Regions from separate parts of the Hydrogenophaga sp. FG152 genome, predicted to be linked through region 1. Evidence: riboswitches for the same ligand, from Rfam matches in the RefSeq annotation. Region 1 holds a riboswitch; each other region holds the start of a gene.
The links. A riboswitch is a leader RNA that binds a small molecule or an ion and turns the genes downstream of it on or off. The one in region 1 is predicted to bind glycine.

Region 1 (2,259 bases):
GTCGGCGGCCTCATGGTCGGCATCGAACACTGGCTGCTGCCCCGCCTGGGCTTCAAGGCCCCGCCGTGGTCGCTGCACCGCGAGAAGGCCGACCACCTCTACCTCAAGCCGGCCGCCGAGTGCGAGCAGATCGTCTACCCCAAGCCCGACGGCAAGCTCACCTTCGACCGCCTGGGCAGCGTCTTCGTCAGCAACACCAACCACGAAGAGCACCAGCCGGCCCACCTCACGCTGAAAGACGCCAGCGTGCCGGTGAAGATCAACCTCGCCAAGTACGCCGGCCCCGAAGCCCGCTACTGCCCGGCCGGCGTGTACGAGTTCGTGAAGAACCCCGACAACACCGACCGCCTGCAGATCAACGCGCAGAACTGCGTGCACTGCAAGACCTGCGACATCAAGGACCCGACGCAGAACATCGTCTGGGTCACGCCCGAAGGCGGCGGCGGTCCGAACTACGCCGGCATGTGAGCGAAATCACCCTTTCCTGAAAAGCCGCCTGCGGGCGGCTTTTTCATGCCCGGTATTCACCGCGCCGTCACATGGGCTGTCCACAGTGCAGGCTCCGTGAACGACGCCGAGATGCCATGCTGAACAAGACCCAGAAGGGCCGCGCCGAGCTGCGCCCCGGGCAACGCCAACTCGCGCAGCGCGAGCGCGCCCTGTTGCTGCTGGCCGATGGCCGCAAACCCGATGCCGAACTGTTCGCCCTGTTCGAGGGCCAGGGGCCCACCCTCGCGGCCGACCTGATCTCGCGCGGCTACCTTGTGGACGAAGCGCCGCCGCCGCTCCTCACACCGGCCAACACCCCGCCCACCGTCTCCGCCGACGCCTTCTCCGGCCCACGCTCGCTCGCCAGCGCGCGCATGTACCTGTTCGACCTGAGCGAGCGCATGTTCGCCCCGCGCGACAAGGCCATGGCCCAGCGCTACCGCGACGCCCTGCGCGCAGCGCGCGACGTGGGCGACATGCTGGCCGTCAGCCGGGCCATGACGGCCGACGTGGAGCGCCTGGCCGGCAGTGAACGCGCCGACGGCATCCGCGAGCGGCTGGCCCGCCTGCTGCCCGAATCGGCCCTGGAAACGCCCTGAAACACCGGCCGGCATGGCGCCGTGCGATACACTCGCCGGGTCAGGAGAGAAGCCGATCCGGTCCCCGGAGAAGGCTCGCCGAAGGCGCAGGCGGCACCGCACACCGGGTGCTCTGAACGCTCAGGCAAAAGGACTGGCAAACACGGGCCGCGAGGCCGGTGTACCCCCCTGGAGAGAGGCCGCTCCTCGAAGCGGCCCACCGAAGGAGCAAGCGCGGCATCGCCCGCGTGAATCTCTCAGGTAAAGCGGACAGTGGGGCAGCGCACGGATGAACCGTGTTTCGCCCCACCGGGGCCTGCCCCCTTGCCTGAAAGCCTTTGCCGTGCCCGCTGCCGCCCCGCTTCTCCAGACCCCGCTGCACAAGCTCCACGTCGAACTGGGCGCCCGCATGGTGCCCTTCGCCGGTTACGACATGCCGGTGCAGTACCCCACCGGTCTCATGGCCGAACACCACCACACCCGCAAGGCCGCCGGCCTGTTCGACGTCTCGCACATGGGCCAGCTGCGCCTGGTCGGGCCCGACGCCCCCGCCGCCTTCGAGACGCTCATGCCGGTGGACGTGATCGATCTCGGCGTGGGCAAGCAGCGCTACGGCCTGCTGCTCAACGACGAGGGCGGCATCATCGACGACCTCATGTTCGTCAACCGCGGGCACGACCTCTTCGTCATCGTCAACGGCGCCTGCAAGGCTGGTGACATCGCGCACATCCAGGCGCGGATCGGCTCGCGCTGCGAGGTCATCCCCCTGCCCGACCGCGCCCTGCTCGCGCTGCAGGGCCCGCTGGCGGTGGACGTGCTGCGGCGCCTCGTGCCCGGCGTCGAAAAACTGGTCTTCATGACCGGTTCGCCCTTCAACTGGCACGGCGCCGACCTCTTCATCACCCGCAGCGGCTACACCGGCGAAGACGGCTTCGAGATCTCCCTGCCCGGCGACCGCGCCGACCAGTTCGTGCGCACCCTGCTGGCCCAGCCTGAAGTGATGCCCATCGGCCTGGGCGCGCGCAACTCGCTGCGCCTCGAAGCCGGCCTGTGCCTCTACGGCAACGACATCGACACCACCACCACCCCGGTGGAAGCCGGGCTCAACTGGGCCATGCAGAAAGTGCGCCGCACCGGCGGCGCGCGCGCGGGGGGCTTCCCCGGCGCGGCGCGCGTGCTCGCGCAGCTCGAC
Region 2 (2,259 bases), on a different contig from region 1:
CAGGCCTGCCCAGGGTTCCACCCGCCGCGTGCTGACGCCCGGGAAGCATTGATTCACCCAGTCGACCAGCGGCCGGATGCGATCGGCACGGATGTCGAGGTTGTAACCGTTGAACTCGGCCGTGCCGGCCACTCGGAAGCGGTCCAACCCCAGGCGGCTGGTGACGAGCTTGGTCGCGTCGTCCAGCAGGCTCACCTGGGGCGCGGCGGCCTGACTCTGTTCGTCTTCGAGCATGACGGTGATGGAGTAGCCCTTGACCGGGTAGACGTTGAGCCGGTCGCCAAGCTGGGCGCCCAGGGCGCGGCTGCGCACGCCTGCGCAGATCACCACCCCGTCCGCATCCACCTCATCCCCGCTGGCCAGCAGGACCCGCACGCTTTTTCCGGTGCTCCACACGCGTGCCACTGCCTGAGCGGTCATGAATTTCACGCCCAAGCGGGCACAGGCCAGACCCAGGCCATGGGTGAACTTGTGGATGTCGCCCGTGCTGTCGCTCTCGGTGTACCAGCCTCCGAAGAATTCGCCTCTGAGAGTGGGTTCGATGGCGCGCATTTCATCGGGTGTGACGGCCCGACGGGTCAGGCCACCTTGCGCCAGCAGCCGCGACACCTGGCTCGCATGCTCGAAGCTGGCCCGGCTTCGATAGATGTGCAGGATGCCGCGCTGTTTCAAATCGAACTCGATGCCCTCGTCCTGGGCCCAGCCGAACAAATGCTCCCGCGCGGCAATGGCCAGGCGCGTGGTGGCCACGGTGTTGTCGCGGTACCTGGACATGGAAGCCGCAAACTCGGCGAACCAGCTGAGCTTGTGCCAGCTGGGCCTGGGGTTCAACAGCAAGGGGGCGTCGGCCTTGAACATCCACTTCAGGCCCTTGATCAAGGTGGAGGGATGGGTCCAGACCTCGGCATTGGAAGCGGAGAGTTGCCCGCCGTTGGCATGACTGGTCTCCATGCCCGCGTAGCGGTGCTTTTCGATGAGGGTGACTTGATGACCCTGGCGGGCCAGGGCATAGGCGCTGGTGACGCCCGTGATGCCGCCGCCGATGACGATGAGGTGTGCCATGTGAATCTCGCGTTCAAAGCCGTCAGACAGGGAAAGCATGGCCCGCACACCGTGTGCGGGCCATGACCCCCTCTGTTTGAGACCTGAGAGATTCACCAGCGCGTGGGCCGGCTTGCTCCTGCGGTGGGCCGGGGGACGAATCCCGGCCACTCTTCAGAGTGCGATGCGTGTCGACCGGTCCTTTTGCCTGAGAGTTTCCGGGGCGGTTGCTCCTTCGGCGCCGGCTTCACATGCAAGCCAGTCTCTCCCGATCGACAGGGTTGGAGCTTACTGCGCTTGCAGCTGAATGGACTTGGCAATCGCGCGGAACTGGCTGATGCCGTCGGCATAGGCCTTGTCCACCGCCGCAAGTGGCAGGGGTTTGGCCAGCAGCTGGCTGTTGGCTTCGAGTGCCTGGTGCACGCCCGGATCACCCAGCGTTTCGGTGATGGCCTTGTGCAGCGCGATCACCACCGGTTCCGGGGTGTCCTTCTTCACGAAGTAACCGGTCCAGATGTTGAAAGTGAAATCCTTGAGTTGCTTGCTCTCGCTGATGGCCGGGTAGTTCTTCACGCTCTCCAGTCGCTCGTTGTTGAGCATGGCCAGCACTTTGACGCGGCCCTGCTTGTGCATCTCGTCGTACTTCTTGCCATAGGGCGCCAGGAAAAAATCCACCTGGCTGGCCATCAGGTCCTGCTCGGCCGGTGCCGCACCTTTGTAAGGCACATGGGTCATCGGAATGCCGGTGACTTTGGACAGGTGCTCGCCGAGCAAATGGTAGAAGGAGCCCGGGCCGACACTTGCATAGGTCAGGGGGCGGCCCTGCTGCGCCGACTTGCGCGCATGCTCCAGGAACTCGTCCACGTTGCTGACGGGCAGGTCCTTGCGGGCCAGGAAGGCGATCTGTGCGGTGGCGATCATCTGCACCAGACGAAAGTCCTCACTCTTGAATTTGATGGATGCGATCGCCAGAGGAGCCAGGATGAGTTCGTTGGGTGAACCCTGGAACAACTGATAGCCGTCGCTGGCACCGTTGAGCACCCTCTGAGCAGCGATCGATCCGCTGGCACCACCCAGGTTCTCGATCACCACCGGTTGGCCCAGTTGCTTGCCCAGTGTGTTGTTGACGGAGCGGGCAATCACGTCGGACAAGCCACCCGCCGGGTACGGCACCAGCAGGGTCACCGGGCGGGTCGGGTAGCTCTGGGCCTGGGCCAT
Region 3 (2,259 bases), on a different contig from region 1:
GCTTGCTTCAGATGGCCTTCCGGCCCCGCAGGGCCGCGCTGGTGTTGTGCATTCAACAGGCCGGCGCGCAAGGCATGGGTGGCGGCGCGCTGCTCGGCCACGCGGATGGTGGTGGTCACATCCAGGCCCCGCGAGTAGGCCTCGTCCCCATAGCGCTCCACCAGCATCTTGCGAACCTGTTCGACCGCGTAGGCCGATGCCGGGTCGGTCGACGGGTGGTTCAGCGCCAGGGTCAAGGGCTCGGCGCGGGCCTGCTCATAGGCCTGCTCATCGAGGTAGCCCAACTCGCGCATGCGCTTGAGAATGTGCTGCTGGCGAACGGTGGCGCGCTCGCGGTTGGCGACCGGGTTGTAGGCGGAGGGCGCCTTGGGCAAGCCGGCCAGCATGGCCGCCTCGGCGACGCTGAGCTGGTCGAGCGTCTTGTCGAAGTAGACCGATGCGGCCGCCGCGAAACCGTAGGCCCGTTCGCCCAGGTAGATCTGGTTCATGTACAGCTCCAGAATCTTGTTCTTGCTGTAGACCGACTCGAGCTTGTAGGCCAGCATGATCTCCATGATCTTGCGCCGGTAGGTCTTCTCCCGGCTCAGGAAGAAGACCCGCGCGACCTGCATGGAGATGGTGCTGCCACCTTGCGCATGCCCACCGGCCACAAGGTTGCCGAGCGCCGCGCGCACGAGGCCCGCGTAGTCCACCGCCCCGTGTTCATGGAACCGCGCATCCTCGATGGCCAGCAAGGCCTGCTGCATGCGCAACGGGATGCGCTCGATCGGCACGAACTCCCGCCGTTCTTCGCCGTACTCGGCGAGCAGGCTGCCGTCCCTGGCGTGGATGCGCATGGGCAGCATCGGTTCGTAGTGGGCCAGGTGACCGACCTCGGGCAGCTGCTGCCACAGGCGGTGCAAGGCATGAGCGGCGCCGAGGGCAACGCCGACGCACAGGCCAAGGGCCAGCGCGGCGAAGAACCGGACCGCGAAGGGGGTTCGAAAGGGGAACATGGGCAAGGCTCGGGTGAAAGCGCCTCTCCCCCTGTCCTTTTACCTGAGAGTTTCGACTGCGTCGGCAGTCTGCCCCTTCGGTGTGCCGGTGCGCGCGCGGTGCGGCTCGGCCTCTCTCCAGTCGGCGAAATGTGTCTGCGGTCCGGTGGCCTGAGCGATCATGGGAGTTTGCGCCTTCGGCGGAGGCGTGACCCGCCTCGCTCTCCCGCAGAGCGTCGCAGTCTATCAGAGGGTCAAAACCCGGGCGTCACACCGGTGCGTGGGCACCCGTGCCACCTGGCCAGGGCGTGAGCACCTCGTGCCCCTCGGGCGTGACGGCCACCATGTGTTCCCACTGGGCGGACAGGGAGCGGTCTTTGGTCACGACGGTCCACCCATCGGCCAGGGTCCGGGTCTCGCGCTGGCCCGCGTTGAGCATGGGTTCGATGGTGAAGACCATCCCCGGCTCCAGCCTGAGCCCCTCGCCGCGCCGGCCATGGTGAAGCACGTTCGGTTCTTCGTGGTAGATCCGGCCAATGCCATGCCCGCAGTACTCGCGCACCACGCTGAAGTGCTCTCGATGGGCGACGGACTGGATGGCATGGCCAATGTCCCCCAGCGTCGCGCCTGGCCTGACCTGCCGGATGCCGGCCAGCAGGGCTTCATAGGTGGTCTCCACCAGACGCCGGGCCAGCACGTTGGGTGTGCCGACGAAGTACATGCGGCTGGTGTCGCCGAACCAGCCATCCTTGTTGACGGCCACATCGATGTTGATGATGTCGCCCTTCTTCAGCAGCTTGTCGGGCGAGGGGATGCCGTGGCAGACCACCTGATTGACGGAGGTGAGGATCGTTTTGGGATACCCGTGGTACCCCAGGTTGGCCGGGGTGGCGCCCTGGACATTCACGATGTGGTCGTGGCAGATCCGGTCCAGCGTCTCCGTGCTGACCCCGGGGACGACGTGGGGCTCGATCATGCCGAGCACCTCCGCGGCCAGCCTGCCGGCGCGCCGCGCCATCTCAATGTCCTCGGCCGACTTGATGGTGATGCCGCGAGCCACTAGCGCTGGCCCGCTGGGGCTGTGCGGGCCTTGCCCGCTGGGGTCGCGGCCGCCACGGTGATGTCCAGGCCCCCCGAGAGCTCCGCCCGCACCAGCAGCTGACAGATCTCCCGGTGGTCCAGCTCCGGGTGAAGCTCGGTCAGCATGCCGACCCGCATCCAGTGTTCGGCCTGCGCATTGATGGACCTGCTCAGCGCACTCCCCGCCACGCGCAGGTTCTCGTGC

Region 2: linked by a shared signal. The riboswitch ahead of ACODTB_RS02860 (D-amino acid dehydrogenase) and the one ahead of gcvT (glycine cleavage system aminomethyltransferase GcvT) in region 1 are both predicted to bind glycine.
Region 3: linked by a shared signal. The riboswitch ahead of ACODTB_RS16310 (penicillin-binding protein 1A) and the one ahead of gcvT (glycine cleavage system aminomethyltransferase GcvT) in region 1 are both predicted to bind glycine.

What each region holds. Positions count from the first base shown of each region.
Region 1 is NZ_JBMDKH010000008.1:112,875-115,133, forward strand. Features, by position in the region: gene ACODTB_RS11700 (electron transfer flavoprotein-ubiquinone oxidoreductase) at 1-468, shown strand, start outside; gene ACODTB_RS11705 (hypothetical protein) at 585-1,088, shown strand; glycine riboswitch at 1,120-1,234, shown strand; glycine riboswitch at 1,247-1,351, shown strand; gene gcvT (glycine cleavage system aminomethyltransferase GcvT) at 1,357-2,259, shown strand, end outside.
Region 2 is NZ_JBMDKH010000002.1:13,577-15,835, reverse strand. Features, by position in the region: gene ACODTB_RS02860 (D-amino acid dehydrogenase) at 1-1,062, opposite strand, end outside; glycine riboswitch at 1,228-1,322, opposite strand; gene ACODTB_RS02855 (Bug family tripartite tricarboxylate transporter substrate binding protein) at 1,330-2,259, opposite strand, start outside.
Region 3 is NZ_JBMDKH010000013.1:76,321-78,579, reverse strand. Features, by position in the region: gene ACODTB_RS16310 (penicillin-binding protein 1A) at 1-995, opposite strand, end outside; glycine riboswitch at 1,124-1,213, opposite strand; gene map (type I methionyl aminopeptidase) at 1,243-2,034, opposite strand; gene ACODTB_RS16300 (ParD-like family protein) at 2,034-2,259, opposite strand, start outside.